2 regions of the Streptomyces sp. NPDC043812 genome follow, and region 1 is predicted to be linked to the other one. Evidence: riboswitches for the same ligand, from Rfam matches in the RefSeq annotation. Region 1 holds a riboswitch; the other holds the start of a gene.

Region 1 (7,520 bases):
ACAGCCTGAACGGCTTCTTCTGATCCACCGCGAGGGCGGGATCCGCTGAACCGCGACAGGGCCTCCGCCTCCGGGCGGGGGCCCTGTCGTCGCGTCCGGCGCCGGGTGGCTCGCCTCACTCCGCCCGCAGAGCCTCCAGCTGGTCCAGGAACCAGCGGCGCGGCGGGAGCGCCACCGCCCCCGCGGCCAGTCGCTTCGTGCGCTCCGCGCGCTCCTCCGCGGGCATCGTCAGCGCCGTTTGCAGTGCCGCCGCCGTCCCGCTGACGTCGTACGGGTTGACCGTGATCGCGTCCTCGCCCAGTTCCTCGTGCGCGCCTGCCTCCCGCGACAGCACCAGCACGCAGCCCGCGTCGGAGACGAGCGGGATCTCCTTCGCGACCAGGTTCATGCCGTCCCGGATGGGGTTGACCAGGGCCACGTCCGCCAGCCGGTACGCGGCCAGCGAGCGTGCGAAGTCGTCCTTGACGTGCACGATGACGGGCGTCCAGCCAGGGGTCCCGTACTGCTCGTTGATCTCGTCCGCGAGGCGCGAGACCTCTGCCGTGTAGTCCCGGTAGACGGCGAGGTCCTGCCGCGAGGGGTAGGCGAGCGCGATGTGCACGACCCGTTCGCGCCACTCGGTGCGGGTCTCCAGCAGCTCCCGGTAGGCCAGCAGCCCGCGGACGATGTTCTTCGACAGTTCGGTGCGGTCGACGCGGACGATCGTGCGGCGGCCCTCACCGATCTCCGCGCGCAGTTCCTCGATCCGCTCGGCCACATCGGGCCGGTGTGCCCGTTCGCGCAGGAAGTCGGCGTCGGCGCCGAGGCCGTGGACGCCGATCGCCGTCGTGCCGGTGCCGCCGACCACGTGGGCGCAGCAGGCGGCGAACGCGTCCGCCCACCGCCTGGTGAGAAACCCGAGCCGGTCCGCGCCGAGCATCCCCCGCAGCAGTTCCTCCGCGATGTCGTCGGGCAGCATGGCGAAGTATTCGGGCGGCGCCCACGGCGTGTGCGAGAAGTGCCCGATCCGCAGGTCGGGGCGGAGTTCCCGCAGCATGCCGGGCACCAGCGCCAGGTGGTAGTCCTGCACGAGCACTGCCGCGCCCTCGGCCGCCTCCTCCGCCAAGGCCTGCGCGAAGGCCCGGTTGTAGGTCCGGTAGGCGGCCCACTGCCGCCGGAACTCCTGGTCGAACACCGGCTCCAGCGGCGTCTGGTACAGCATGTGGTGGACGAACCACAGCACCGAGTTCGCGATGCCGTTGTATGCGTCCGCGTGGACGGCGGCGTCGATGTCGAGCATCCGGATGCCCGGTTCGCCGACCCCGCGCCGTACGGCTTCGCGGTCGCCTTCGCCCAGGGCGGCACACACCCACAGCGACTGTGCGTCGGAGCCGATCGCGGAGAGACCGGAGACGAGTCCGCCGCCGCCGCGGCGGGCGTCGAGCTCTCCGGTCCCGGTCAGTGTGTACGAGACCGGGCCGCGGTTGGACGCGACGAGGATCTGTGCAGCATCGGTGACCATGTGCCGAACCTAGCCCGTACCGCAATCCCTCAAACGTGAGTACGCCTGCTCGCAGGTCAGTGATCCCGGCGACGGCCGCGGGCCGCGACGACGGCGACCACACCGGCGGCGGTGAGGCTCAGCGCGATGCCGCCGAGCAGCCACAGCTGCTCGGCGGTGGAGCCGGTGCGGGCCAGTTCACCGGTGCCGTCGGCCGACTCGGTGGTCAGGGGCATCGCGCCGTTGATCGTGTGCATGGCGATCACGAGGTCCATAGGGTCCATAGATAGGAAATGTAGACAAAATGGACGGCAGTTCCGGCTTATGCCGCGCGACGCGCCGCGTACTCACCGATCTCGCGCATCGGGGGCCGCTCCTCGGTGTCCACCGTGTGGGTCCGCGGCACGAATCCGCCGTCGCCGCGCTCGAACTGCGTGATCGACGGCCGGACCAAGTGACCACGGGCCAGGCGCAGTTGGGCCGTACGGTAGATGGCTGCGGCCATTCGGCCCAGCGCCTGGCCGTCCTGGTGGCGGTGCTTGCGCGTCCCCACGTCGACCTGCGCCAGCGCGTCCAGACCCACCAGGTTCAGCGCGTCTATCAGCATGCCCAGTTCCACTCCGTAGCCGACGGGGAACGGCAGTTGCTCCAGCAGGCTGCGCCGGGCCGCGTACTCGCCACCCAGCGGCTGGACGAAACCGGCCAGTTGAGGCCAGTGCAGATTCAGCAGCGGCCGGGCCACCAGCTCCGTCACGCGGCCCCCCTGCCCGGGCTCGTTGCCGAGCGGCCTGTCGTGCATCGCCTTGACGAACTGCACGTCCGGCTCGGTCAGCAGCGGGCCCACGATCCCCGACACGAAGTCCGCCGAGAAGTCGCGCAGATCCGCGTCCACGAAGCACACGATGTCCCCGCTGGTCACCATCAGTGACCGCCACAACACCTCGCCCTTGCCCGGGACGGCCGGAATCCGGGGGAGGATCGCGTCCCGGTGCACCACCCGCGCGCCGGCAGCCGCAGCCAGCTCGGCCGTACGGTCGGTGGACCCCGAGTCGACCACCACCAGCTCGTCGACGAGCGGCACCGCCTCCATCAGCTCGCGCCGGATCACCGTGACGATGTCACCGACGGTCGCCTCCTCGTTCAGCGCCGGGAGCACGACGCTGACCGACAGACCACGCCCGGCCTTGGCCGTGAGCAGCTGGTTCAGGGTGCGGTCGGCGGCTGACCACGAGCGTCTTTCCAGCCACCGCTCCACCTCATCGAGCACGGGTGCGTCTCCTTGACATCGGGTCCACCGTCGGTCCTGTGATCCATCTCGCGGTTCGGACGACTATCTCAACCGTCCGCGCCTTCGGTTACAGTCTTGAACAACGCAGGTGACCGGCGCATGCCGGGGTTGCCTCGCCGACAATCGAATACCGCTCATCCAGAGGGGCAGAGGGAACGGCCCGTTGAAGCCCCGGCAACCCTCCCGCCGACCGCGAGGTCACGGTGGGGAAGGTGCCAATTCCGTCTCGTGGCGAGATGCGTCACGAGGAAGATGAGGAGAAAGGGCCTCGCCACCATGGCTGCGCAGACTGTCGCAAGCACCACCACCCCCGCCACCGCGTCCGTCGATCTCGGACCCGCCGCCGCACTCTCGTGCCGCGAGTGCGGACAGCGCTTCGACCTCGGCCCCATCTTCGCGTGCGCCGAGTGTTTCGGGCCGCTCGAAGTCGCGTACGACCTGCCGAGCGGCGATCCTCAGAAGCTGCGGGAGCAGATCGAGGCCGGCCCGAACAACATCTGGCGCTACGCCCCCCTGCTGCCCGTCCCCGCCGACGTGGCCGACAAGCCGAACATCAACCCCGGCTTCACCAAGCTCGTCAAGGCCGACAACCTCGCCCGTGAACTGGGCGTCACCGGCGGCCTGTTCATCAAGGACGACTCCGGCAACCCGACGCACTCCTTCAAGGACCGCGTCGTCGCCATCGCCGTCGAAGCCGCCCGCGCCTTCGGGTTCACCACCCTGTCCTGCTCCTCCACCGGCAACCTCGCCGGTGCGGTCGGCGCCGCCGCAGCGCGGGCCGGCTTCCGCTCCTGCGTGTTCATCCCGCACGACCTGGAGCAGGGCAAGGTCGTCATGGCCGCGGTCTACGGCGGCGAACTGGTCGGCATCGAGGGCAACTACGACGACGTCAACCGCTTCTGCTCCGAGCTCATCGGCGACCCGCTGGGCGAGGGCTGGGGCTTCGTCAACGTCAACCTCCGCCCGTACTACGGGGAGGGCTCCAAGACCCTCGCGTACGAGATCTGCGAGCAGCTCGGCTGGCGGCTGCCCGACCAGATCGTGATTCCGATCGCCTCCGGCTCGCAGCTCACCAAGATCGACAAGGGTCTGCAGGAGCTGATCAAGCTCGGTCTCGTCGAGGACAAGCCGTACAAGATCTTCGGCGCCCAGGCCGAGGGCTGCTCGCCGGTGTCCACCGCCTTCAAGGCCGGTCACGACGTCGTGCGCCCCCAGAAGCCGAACACCATCGCCAAGTCGCTCGCCATCGGCAACCCGGCCGACGGCCCGTACGTGCTGGACATCGCGCGCCGCACGGGCGGTGCGGTCGAGGACGTCAACGACGAGCAGGTCGTCGACGCGATCAAGCTGCTGGCCCGCACCGAGGGCATCTTCGCCGAGACGGCGGGTGGCGTGACCGTGGGTGTGACCAGGAAGCTGATCGAGGCGGGCGTGCTCGACCCGGCGCTCACGACCGTCGTGCTGAACACCGGCGACGGCCTCAAGACGCTGGACGCGGTCGCCCCGACCACCGGTCCGACCGCGACGATCCGCCCGAGCCTGGACGCGTTCCGCGACGCCGGCCTGGCCCACTGACCACCCGAGACCGAAGAAAGGCTGCACCCATGAGCGTCAACGTCCGCATCCCCACCATTCTCCGCACGTACACGGGCGGCAAGGCCGAGGTCCCGGCCGACGGCGCGACCCTCGCCGAGGTCATCGCCAACCTGGAGAAGAACCACACGGGCATCGCGGCTCGCGTCCTGGACGACCAGGGCAAGCTGCGCCGCTTCGTCAACGTGTACGTGAACGACGACGACGTCCGCTTCGAGCAGGGCCTCGAGACGGTGACGCCGGACGGTGCGGGCGTCTCGATCATTCCGGCCGTGGCAGGCGGTTGCTGAATTCCCCGTCGCATTACCCAGAGTTACTGAAATTGCCCCCTCCGCGAGAGAAGCGGAGGGGGCAATTCTGTAGGGTTGAGCGCGGTAGAGTCTGGGAAGCCCCCTCCGCCGACCGCTCCGGAATGTGCCTCCGTGCCGTAAGAATGCGGTCAAAGTGTGCGATCGAAATGCCTCGGAAGTTCCACTTTGCCGGGCCCGACTTGCCCAGGAATTCCATGAATTCGCATGAATCGGTCGTTCGGTCCTGCCCAGATTTCTCGTCCGATTGACCTGTTGCAGAGGGCAGTTGGGCAGATACATTCAGCCGCGGTCGACGCGTTCCGGCGCACACCCCTCCTGCTGGGGTGAGGTCTGACCCGGGTCCGCGAAGTGCGGTCCTGTGCAAGGGCCAGTAATAGGGGAGTTAGGCATGGCTCAGGGCACCGTCAAGTGGTTCAACGCGGAGAAGGGGTACGGCTTCATCGCGGTCGACGGTGGTGCGGATGTTTTCGTCCACTACAGCGCGATCCAGATGGACGGGTACCGCACCCTTGAAGAAGGTCAGCGAGTCGAATTCGAGATCTCGCAGGGCCAGAAGGGTCCGCAGGCGGACATGGTCAAGCTCGCCGTCTGATCCAGGCGCGATCGGCCACCGACGCACTCACGCCGAGGGGCCCGCATCCCGGTCACCGGGATGCGGGCCCCTCGTGCGTGCGGGGGCGCGTGGCATCTCCGAAGCCGCTTGCACTCGGGGGGGTCGAGTGCTAATCATTGCGTTAGCACTCTCCCAGTGAGAGTGACAGAAGGACTGGGTCGGCGAGGCCCGCAGGCCGGGTGGGGCAAGGAACCACAGGCAGGCAGGCCGTCCGTCGCGGGCGCCACGCAGTCCGTCGCAAATCCACCCCAGTCCGGGAGGACCACTTCACATGGCCAAGATCATCGCGTTCGACGAGGAGGCACGGCGCGGTCTCGAGCGCGGGATGAACCAGCTCGCCGACGCCGTCAAGGTCACCCTTGGCCCCAAGGGTCGCAACGTCGTCCTCGAGAAGAAGTGGGGCGCCCCCACGATCACCAACGATGGTGTGTCCATCGCCAAGGAGATCGAGCTCGAGGACCCGTACGAGAAGATCGGCGCCGAGCTGGTCAAGGAAGTCGCCAAGAAGACGGACGACGTCGCCGGTGACGGTACGACCACCGCGACCGTTCTCGCCCAGGCGCTCGTCCGCGAGGGCCTGCGCAACGTGGCGGCCGGCGCCAACCCGATGGCCCTCAAGCGCGGCATCGAGAAGGCCGTCGAGGCCGTCTCCGGCGCCCTGCTCGAGCAGGCGAAGGATGTCGAGACCAAGGAGCAGATCGCTTCGACGGCCTCCATCTCCGCCGCCGACACCCAGATCGGCGAGCTCATCGCCGAGGCCATGGACAAGGTCGGCAAGGAAGGCGTCATCACCGTCGAGGAGTCCCAGACCTTCGGTCTGGAGCTGGAGCTCACCGAGGGTATGCGCTTCGACAAGGGCTACATCTCGGCGTACTTCGCCACCGACATGGAGCGTATGGAGGCGTCGCTCGACGACCCGTACATCCTGATCGTCAACTCCAAGGTCGGCAACGTGAAGGACCTCCTTCCGCTGCTGGAGAAGGTCATGCAGTCCGGCAAGCCGCTGCTGATCATCGCCGAGGACGTCGAGGGCGAGGCCCTGTCCACGCTCGTCGTGAACAAGATCCGCGGCACCTTCAAGTCCGTTGCCGTCAAGGCCCCGGGCTTCGGTGACCGTCGCAAGGCCATGCTGAACGACATCGCCATCCTCACGGGCGGCACGGTCATCTCCGAGGAGGTCGGTCTCAAGCTCGAGAACGCCGGCCTGGACCTGCTGGGCCGCGCCCGCAAGGTCGTCATCACCAAGGACGAGACCACGATCGTCGACGGCTCCGGCGAGAGCGACCAGGTTGCCGGTCGCGTCAACCAGATTCGTGCCGAGATCGAGAACAGCGACTCGGACTACGACCGCGAGAAGCTCCAGGAGCGCCTCGCGAAGCTGGCCGGCGGCGTGGCCGTCATCAAGGCCGGTGCCGCGACCGAGGTCGAGCTCAAGGAGCGCAAGCACCGCATCGAGGACGCCGTTCGCAACGCGAAGGCGGCCGTCGAGGAGGGCATCGTCGCCGGTGGTGGCGTGGCGCTGCTCCAGGCTTCCTCGGTCTTCGAGAAGCTCGAGCTCCAGGGTGACGAGGCGACCGGCGCCAACGCCGTGAAGCTCGCGCTCGAGGCCCCGCTGAAGCAGATCGCCGTCAACGGTGGTCTCGAGGGCGGCGTCGTCGTCGAGAAGGTGCGCAACCTGGCCGTCGGCCACGGTCTGAACGCCGCGACCGGCGAGTACGTCGACATGATCGCCGAGGGCATCATCGACCCCGCGAAGGTGACCCGCTCTGCCCTGCAGAACGCGGCCTCCATCGCGGCGCTGTTCCTCACCACCGAGGCCGTCATCGCCGACAAGCCGGAGAAGGCCTCTGCGGCCGCTCCGGGCGGCATGCCGGGCGGTGACATGGACTTCTGATCCGTTTCGGATCGGACCCGTCCTGACCGAGGGCGGCACCTCTCTCCCAGGAGGTGCCGCCCTTCGGCGTTCCCGCGGGCGGGGGTCATGTTGCGCACCGCGCCTCCTGCCGGCGCGTCCGGGATCAACGCTCCCCGGAGTGCTCGGGAAGGAAGTGCATGACGGGGCACGCGTCGGCCAGGCAGGCCACGAGATCCGCGCCGCCCGCGGTGTCGGCGGCGGGGAAGACCGCCCGGATCTCCTTGCCGCCGGCCAGGGCCAGCATGTGAAGGGCGCCGCCGGCCTCGCGCGCGAGACTGCCGACGATCAGCAGGCCGCGTCCGCCGTCCTGCCCCGGGTCG
Region 2 (7,520 bases), on a different contig from region 1:
GCCCTGGGCCTCCTGGCGCTGCTGCGCGAGGGTGCGCTGCTTGGCCTGGATGTCCTGGATCGCCTCGGTCTGCTTGGCACCGAGCTGGTCCAGCGCGGAGGCCTTGTCGAGGTAGGTGTCCGGGTCGCCCGAGAGGAAGAGCTGCAGCGAGGGGTCGATGCCGCCCGAGCGGTACTGGGCGCTGGCGACCGAACCGAGGCTGTCCCGCAGGGTGTTGAGCTCTTCCTGACCGCGCGCCACCTTGTCCTGCAGCGCATCGATCTGGTCGTCGAGCTTCTCCTGCTTCTCCTTGGCCCCGTTGTACTTCTCGGTGGCCTGTTCCGCCTCTTCGTAGAGCTTGTCGACCTTCTCCTTGACCTCGCTCTTGCTCGGCTTCGGGTCGGCCTGAGCGGTCTGGGCGGTCAGGGCGACGGCCGCGGCGGCGGTCGCGGTGAGCACGGTCACGCGGGTGCGGCTCGGCTGCTTGGGACGACGGTGGGACGCCACGAAGGCGAGCTCCTTCTTCCTCGAGCCGCCTACCGGGCTGTGGGGGGTTGAATCCCCGGCGTCCGTACGTCGGGTCCCCCGGGGAAAAAAGGGTCGAACTGTACGAACTCGGCGGTTCCTTCGCTGTCGCCCCGGATGGGCGATCAACCGCGCGAAGGTTCGAGGCCCGACCCTAGTGACCTTCTTGTGATCAGTTCAAATCCTCATCGGAAAAATTTCTCCCGCGGAGCGCATTCTTTACTCACATCACACACGTAGTAATGGCCACTTGACGCACCGTCCCAGCCGGGACGATACGAAATCGGGCATTTGTGGCGGGAGTTACGAGACGCGCGAAAGCCGCTTCAGCAACAAGGCGGACGCGACCGGGCGGGCACCCGCCTTCGCCACCCCGTCGGCCACTTCCCGGTCGGTCGAGACGACCACCACCGGGCGGCCCACGGGCTCCGCACGCACCAGCTGACGGATCAGCTCGTCGGCGGTCACACCGGGCTTGGAGAACAGCACCCGCACCCCGCGCGGCGGCGCCAGCAGCACGGGCGCGGCCAGTTCGGCACCGTCGAAGACACAGGTGACCTCGGCACCGGTCTGCGCGGCCAGCATCGACAGCCCGCCGAGAAGGCGCAGGCGCTGCTTCTCCAGCGGCATCGTCGGATAGCCGGTCTTGGTGACGTTGTAGCCGTCGACGACGAGATGCGCCTGCGGCAGCGCCAGCAGCTGGTCCAACAGCGCCGGGTCGGTCTCCGACAGAGCACGGGCCGCGATGTCCTTCGGCGACATCCGCCCCGGCTCGACCGCGTCGACCGTGTCAGCAGGGTGGATCCCCGCGGGCGGCAGGGCCAGCTCGCGGCGCAAGCCCTGGGCCGCGTCCAGCACGGTGTCCAGCAGGAGCCGCAGCCGCATGTCCTCGATCGACCGCCCCTCGCGGGCGGCGCGCCGTCCGGCCTCCACCGCCGCCTCGGCCTCGCCGAGCCGCGCCTTGAGGCGGCGGCTCTCGCTCTCGGCCGCGGACACCTGAGCGGCCGCCTGGGCCCTGATCGCGTCGATCTCGGTCGTCGTGCGGCGCAGGGCGGCCTCACCGCGCTTCACATCGGCCTGGGCGCTGCGCAGCTTGCGGCCGAGCGACTCGCTCTCCTTGCGGGCACCGTCCAGCTCGACCCTCAGCCGCTCGGTCTCGGCCTTGATCTGACCACGCGCCTCGGCAAGCTCCTCGCGCAGCCGCTCCAGCTCGCGCCGGCCCGCCTCGTCGGCGCGCTCGGCGTCCACACGGAGGGCCTCCTCACCCGCGGCGGCGACAAGTTTCACCCATCCGGCGGGACGCAGCACATAGGCGGCGGCCGCCACGTCCACCGGGTCGGCGGCGGCGGGCGGCGACCCCGACTCCAGCGCACGGGCGAGGTCCGGCTGCGCAGTGCCGATCCGCTCGCCGATGCGCTGGCGGAAGACCGGGTCGCCTTCCAGCGCCGCGGCCATGGCATTACCGGCGAACTTGGCCCGCCGACTGGGGGTGAAACGGGCGTACTGCCGCAACTGGGGCGGAAGTTCGGCGACGGTCAGGCCGCCGAACGCATCCGAGACCAGGGCGACGACCCGGCGCCGCACGCCTTCGGGCAGCGGGCGGTCGAGCGCCTCGGCAGCGTCACCGGCCGTACCGGCCGGCTCTGCGCCACTCGCGGGCTGCTCCACGATCCGTCACCCCTACCATCCATGCGGGCCGCTCTCTTCAGGAACCGGCGCCCGGCCTGTCCACCAGCTCGATCTGGTCCACCGCGTTGCACCAGCGACAGCGGACCGACTCGATGGTCTCACTGACCACCTCGCGCTCCTCCACGTTCGGCTCACCGGCGAGGTCCAGATGCACGTACTCGACGACCTTGGAAGAGCGGGTGACGTCGAAGCGTGTGAGGTTGCCGCAGAGCGTGCAGCGCCACCTGGTCTCGGCGGTCGGCGAGGGAACCGTCGTCATCGTGCCGTCCTCTTTCGTCGTGCGGGATGCGGGTGCCGCGGTGCGCCGTCGAACTGCGGATGTACTGCCTGTAACCCTACGGCCTCACGGGTACGCGTGGCCGCGGCGAGGCACTCTGCACCGGTCGGTCCCACTACGCCATGCTCTGTCCATGATCAGTCGGTGGAGCACGGCCAGGAAAAGGGTCCACAGCGCGTCGAAGGGACCGCGGGTCACCTACACCCTGATCGCGCTCTGCTGTGCGGTCTTCGTGGTCAGCCCCGTCTCCGGACTCAACCCCGCCCCCGACCTGCTGGCAGCGCAGACGGCCTACTTCGAACGCTGGGGCGTCATCCCCGACGAACTCATGGGCAAGTCGGCGCGCGCCCTGCTGACCCCGCTCACCGCCCTGTTCGTCCACGGCAGTTGGCTGCATCTGCTGGGGAACATGCTCTTCCTCTACGTCTTCGGCACGATGGCCGAAGAGCGTATGGGGCGCGTGGAGTTCGCCCTGTTCTACCTGGGCGCCGGATACCTGGCCCTTCTCGCATACGCGGTGGCCAACGCTGCCTCGGGGCAGACGCTGGTCGGCGCCTCGGGGGCGATCTCCGCGGTGCTGGGCGCGTTCCTGTACCTGTTCCCCAGAGCACGGGTCACCAGCCTGTTCCCGTTCCTCTTCTTCCTGCCGCTGCGCTTCCCGGCCTGGATGGTGCTGATCTTCTGGTTCGTCCTGCAGTGGCTGGCGGCCCGGAACGCGGACAGCGGTCCGGGCGTGGCCTATCTGGCGCACCTCTCGGGGTTCTCGGTGGGCTTCCTCTACGCGTGGGGCCGCTTCGGACGTGGGACTAGAGTGAAGGCATCTGCAGCGGCCACCGAGGGAGAACGCCAACCGTGATCACCGCGATCGTGCTCATCAAGACCAGCGTGGACCGCATCCCCGAGATCGCCGAGTCGATCGCGGCGCTGGACAGCGTCAGCGAGGTCTTCTCCGTGACCGGCACCTACGACCTGATCGCGATGGTCCGCGTGGCCAAGCACGACGACCTGGCGGACGTGATCCCCGGCCGGATCAGCAAGATCCAGGGCGTGGAGGGGACGGACACGCATGTCGCGTTCCGTACGTACTCGCAGCACGACCTGGAGGCGGCGTTCGCGATCGGCCTCGACGCGTAGCCCTCGGGCGGGCGGCGGACCGGGTTCACGCTGCCGAGCGTGGCCCGGGCCGTGGGCGTTCGGCGTCGGTCCTCGGGCGTGGCCGGGTTCGTGTGGTTCGGCGTCCGGGTGCCGCTCCGGGGGCATGTCCGGGACTGCTTTCCCTTACTTGCGCCACTCCAGACTCACGACGCCTTACGTCCCGAACACGCCCCTGCGCGTCCCCCTTCCCGGCCCCGGCCGTCTCCCTCCCGCCCGGAGAGCACCGCACCCACCTACGGGGAGCCACTCCTGCCCGTGGGGCGACCACCGGCCGCAACGGTCGAATCCGGCGTGAGGGGGACGGGGTCGCAGGAGGGGGGTGCCCGGACGTAAGGCGTCGTGAGCAGGGGACCGGCAAGTACGGGAAAGCAGTCCGGGCACCCCCCTCCCGGAGGCCCCGGCACCCGCACAAACCACCCCCTGGGCAGGGGGGCACGGGCACGGGGCCGCCAGCCTGCTAGGGCCCACGGGGCGAAGCCCCGTCACACCGCAGGGACGCAGCGGCCGTCCTCCGTGCGGTACGCCCACTTCGCGCCCTCCCGCACCAGCTCCCCCACCGCCGCCACGAAGCGCTCCACGTGCTCGTCCGGCGTACCCGCCCCGAAGCTGACGCGGATCGCGTTCAGCGAGCGCTCCCCCGGCTCCGCTTCCGGCGCCCCGCACTCGCCCGCGTCCTGCGGGTCGCTGCCCAGCAGCGTGCGCACCAGCGGGTGCGCGCAGAACAGACCGTCCCGTACGCCGATCCCGTACTCGGCCGAGAGCGCCGCCGCGAAGTGCGAGCTGTTCCAGCCCTCCACCACGAAGGAGATGACGCCCACCCGCGGTGCGTCGTCGCCGAAGAGGGACAGCACGCGGACCTCGGGCACCGCCGCCAGGCCCTCTCGGACCTTCGCGATCAGGTGCTGCTCGCGGGCGACCAGCGCGTCGAAACCGGCGTCGGTCAGCGCCTTGCACGCCGACGCGATCGAGTAGACGCCGATGACGTTCGGCGAACCGGCCTCGTGGCGGGCGGCCGTGGTGTGCCATTCGACGTCCACGCCTCCGTCGGCGCGCCGTGCGACCTTGCGCGAGGCGCCGCCGCCCGCGAGGTACGGCTCGGCGTCCGTCAGCCAGTCCGCACGGCCGGCGAGCACACCGGAGCCGAACGGCGCGTACAGCTTGTGCCCCGAGAAGGCGACCCAGTCGACGTCCAACTCCTTCACGGACACGGGGTGGTGGGGCGCCAGCTGGGCGGCGTCGAGGACGATGCGGGCACCGTGGGCGTGCGCTGCCGCGGCCAACTCCTTGACCGGCCACAGCTCACCGGTGACGTTCGACGCGCCGGTCACGCAGACCAGGGCCGGTCCGTACGGCTCGCGGCCGGCGAGCGCGTGCTCCAGCGTCCGTACGGCGTCGTCGGGGGTGCGGGGTGCGTTGAGGTAGGTCACGCGGGTGCCGCCCCACGGCAGCAGCGAGGCGTGGTGCTCGGTCTCGAAGACGAAGACCTGGCATTCGGCGGGCAGCGCGGCGGCGAGCAGGTTCAGCGAGTCGGTGGTGGAGCGGGTGAAGACGACCTGGTCGTCGTCCCTGCAGTCCAGGAACTCGTGGACCGCCACGCGGCTGTTCTCGAACAGGTCGGTGGACAGCTGGGAGAGGTAGCCGGCACCGCGGTGCACGCTGCCGTAGTACGGCGCGTAGGCGGCGACGTCGTCCCAGACGCGCTGCAGGGCCGGGGCGCTGGCCGCGTAGTCGAGGGCGGCGTAGGTGACCTCGCCGCCGGTGACGAGCGGGACGGTGACGTCCCGGCCGAGAACGGGCAGCGGGGCGGCGCAGCAGGGCTCGCCATCGACAGCGACGGTGCCGGCGGCAGTCACAGCGGCGGTGGCTGCCGCGGTGGGGGACGGGCTGGCGACGGCGGAGGCAGTGGTGGTGTCAGGGCACACGGACATGGCGGTATCTCCCGGCAGGAAAAGGCGAGTTGGCTTCGACGAACCCGTAACGGAGGTACGGGGAAGGCCTCGACGCACGGGAGTGACCGCGCGGAGGTGTACGGAAGAAGGGGCGGAAACGCCCTATCGCATTCGCTTGCTCACGAGACTGCTCCCTTGAGGACCAGGACCCCAGGGACGCGGCATTCGACGATGCCGCGGGGGTCCGCGCTTGCCACAGACCTCGCTGCCTGCGGCCTGGTCTTCACCCGGGGCACCCCGCCACGGACGGAGGGTTGCCGGACAGCGGGCCGGGGCCGTAATCGCTGTCACTCATGACCTTGGGAAGCATCTTGCCATACGTCTCGCACTGCGCAAGGGCGCGGTCCAGTATCCGGACCGCGCCCCGCCCCGCGGCTACGAGTTGCTCGCGGCCACCCAGCGTTCCAGCGCGGCCCGGGCCGCGCCCGAGTCGATGGACTGCGCAGCTCGCGCCACACCGGCTGCAAGCTGCTCGTTCAGCGTGCCGTCCGTCGGCTCCAGCGCCACCAGCGCGGCGGCGGAGTTGAGGAGAACCGCGTCCCGTACGGGCCCGGTCTCGCCGGCCAGCAGCCGGCGCGCGACGTCCGCGTTGTACGAGGCGTCCGCGCCGCGCAGCGCCTCGACGGGCACCAGGTCGATGCCGATGTCCCGCGGGTCGAACGCCTCCTCGCGCACCTCCCCGTCCCGGACGCGCCACACCCGGGAGGTCGCGGTGGTCGTCAGTTCGTCCAGTCCGTCGTCGCCGCGGAAGACGAGGGCGGAGGAGCCTCGCTCGGCGAGCACCCCGGCCACGATCGGCGCCATCCGCGCGTCGGCGACACCGGTCGCCTGCGCCTTGACCTTGGCCGGATTGGTCAGCGGGCCGAGGAAGTTGAACACGGTGCGGATGCCCAGCTCCTTGCGGGCAACGGCGACGTGCCGCAGCGCGGGATGGAACTTGACCGCGAAGCAGAAGGTGATGCCCGCCTGCTCGGCGACCTGTACCACCTGCTGCGGGGTCAGCTCCAGATTGACGCCGAGCTTCTCCAGAACGTCGGACGCACCGCTCGCGGAGGACGCGGCGCGGTTGCCGTGCTTGACCACCTTCGCGCCCGTACCCGCCACGACGATGGCGGACATGGTGGAGATGTTCACCGTCTTGGCCCCGTCTCCGCCCGTGCCGACGATGTCGACGCTGGGGCCGGGTACCTCGATCAGCTTGGCGTGCGCGTACATCGTCCGGACCAGACCGGAGATCTCCTCGACCGTCTCGCCCTTGGCACGCAGCGCGACCACGAAGCCGGCGATCTGCGCGTGGGTCGCTTCGCCGCTGAGGATGCGGTCCATGGCCCACGCGGTGGCGTCCGCGCTCTGGTCACGGTTGTCGAGGAGGGAATTCAGCACGCTCGGCCAGGAGTAGGCCGCCACGCTGTCGCCGCCTTCAGGGGTCACAACGTTCATGGTCCACTCCTGGGTCCACGTGCCGACAGAGATGTCTCCACCCTATCCAGCCCCGGTTACGGCGAAGGGCCCCGTCCAACGAATGGACGGGGCCCTCGGCTGTGGCGACCTTCAGGTCAGGCGATCAGTGGTGGCCGTGGCCGCTGGTGATCTCCTTGTACTCCTCGGTGGTGGGCTTGGCGATCTGGTTGTCCTCGCCGTAGTAGCCCTTGTTGAGCTTGACGCGCAGCTTCTCCATGCGGCCGATCTTGCGGCGGACACCGTTCTCGTCGACCGCCGGGCCGATCTCGGCCGGCGTGTACTGCTCGTGTGCGGTGAGCTTGTACCGGTCGGCCTGCGAGAGCGGCTCGTGGATCTCGACGAACTCACCGTGCGGCAGGCGCTTGATGATGCCGGACTCCCGCCCGTGCAGCACCTTCTCCTTGTCGCGACGCTGCAGACCCAGGCAGATCCGCTTGGTGATGATGAACGCGAGGACCGGTCCGACGAAGTACGTGATGCGGACG

Evidence for each region. A riboswitch is a leader RNA that binds a small molecule or an ion and turns the genes downstream of it on or off. The one in region 1 is predicted to bind S-adenosylmethionine.
Region 2: it holds a riboswitch for S-adenosylmethionine, as region 1 does, so the genes downstream of both, AC067Z_RS01810 (aminotransferase class V-fold PLP-dependent enzyme) here and thrC (threonine synthase) in region 1, are expected to answer to the same signal.

What each region holds. Positions count from the first base shown of each region.
Region 1 covers NZ_JBWKCY010000002.1:26,423-33,942, forward strand. Annotated here, with positions in the region: gene AC067Z_RS02785 (FG-GAP-like repeat-containing protein) at 1-23, shown strand, start outside; gene AC067Z_RS02790 (alpha,alpha-trehalose-phosphate synthase (UDP-forming)) at 116-1,501, opposite strand; gene AC067Z_RS02795 (hypothetical protein) at 1,558-1,764, opposite strand; gene AC067Z_RS02800 (glucosyl-3-phosphoglycerate synthase) at 1,803-2,747, opposite strand; SAM riboswitch class I at 2,900-3,027, shown strand; gene thrC (threonine synthase) at 3,045-4,343, shown strand; gene AC067Z_RS02810 (MoaD/ThiS family protein) at 4,373-4,651, shown strand; gene AC067Z_RS02815 (cold-shock protein) at 5,061-5,264, shown strand; gene groL (chaperonin GroEL) at 5,557-7,179, shown strand; gene AC067Z_RS02825 (ATP-binding protein) at 7,304-7,520, opposite strand, start outside.
Region 2 covers NZ_JBWKCY010000001.1:382,374-389,893, forward strand. Annotated here, with positions in the region: gene AC067Z_RS01785 (C40 family peptidase) at 1-486, opposite strand, end outside; gene AC067Z_RS01790 (NYN domain-containing protein) at 808-2,172, opposite strand; gene AC067Z_RS01795 (hypothetical protein) at 2,210-2,452, opposite strand; gene AC067Z_RS01800 (rhomboid family intramembrane serine protease) at 2,604-3,326, shown strand; gene AC067Z_RS01805 (Lrp/AsnC family transcriptional regulator) at 3,323-3,604, shown strand; gene AC067Z_RS01810 (aminotransferase class V-fold PLP-dependent enzyme) at 4,108-5,553, opposite strand; SAM riboswitch class IV at 5,756-5,873, opposite strand; gene trpD (anthranilate phosphoribosyltransferase) at 5,950-7,014, opposite strand; gene qcrB (cytochrome bc1 complex cytochrome b subunit) at 7,139-7,520, opposite strand, start outside.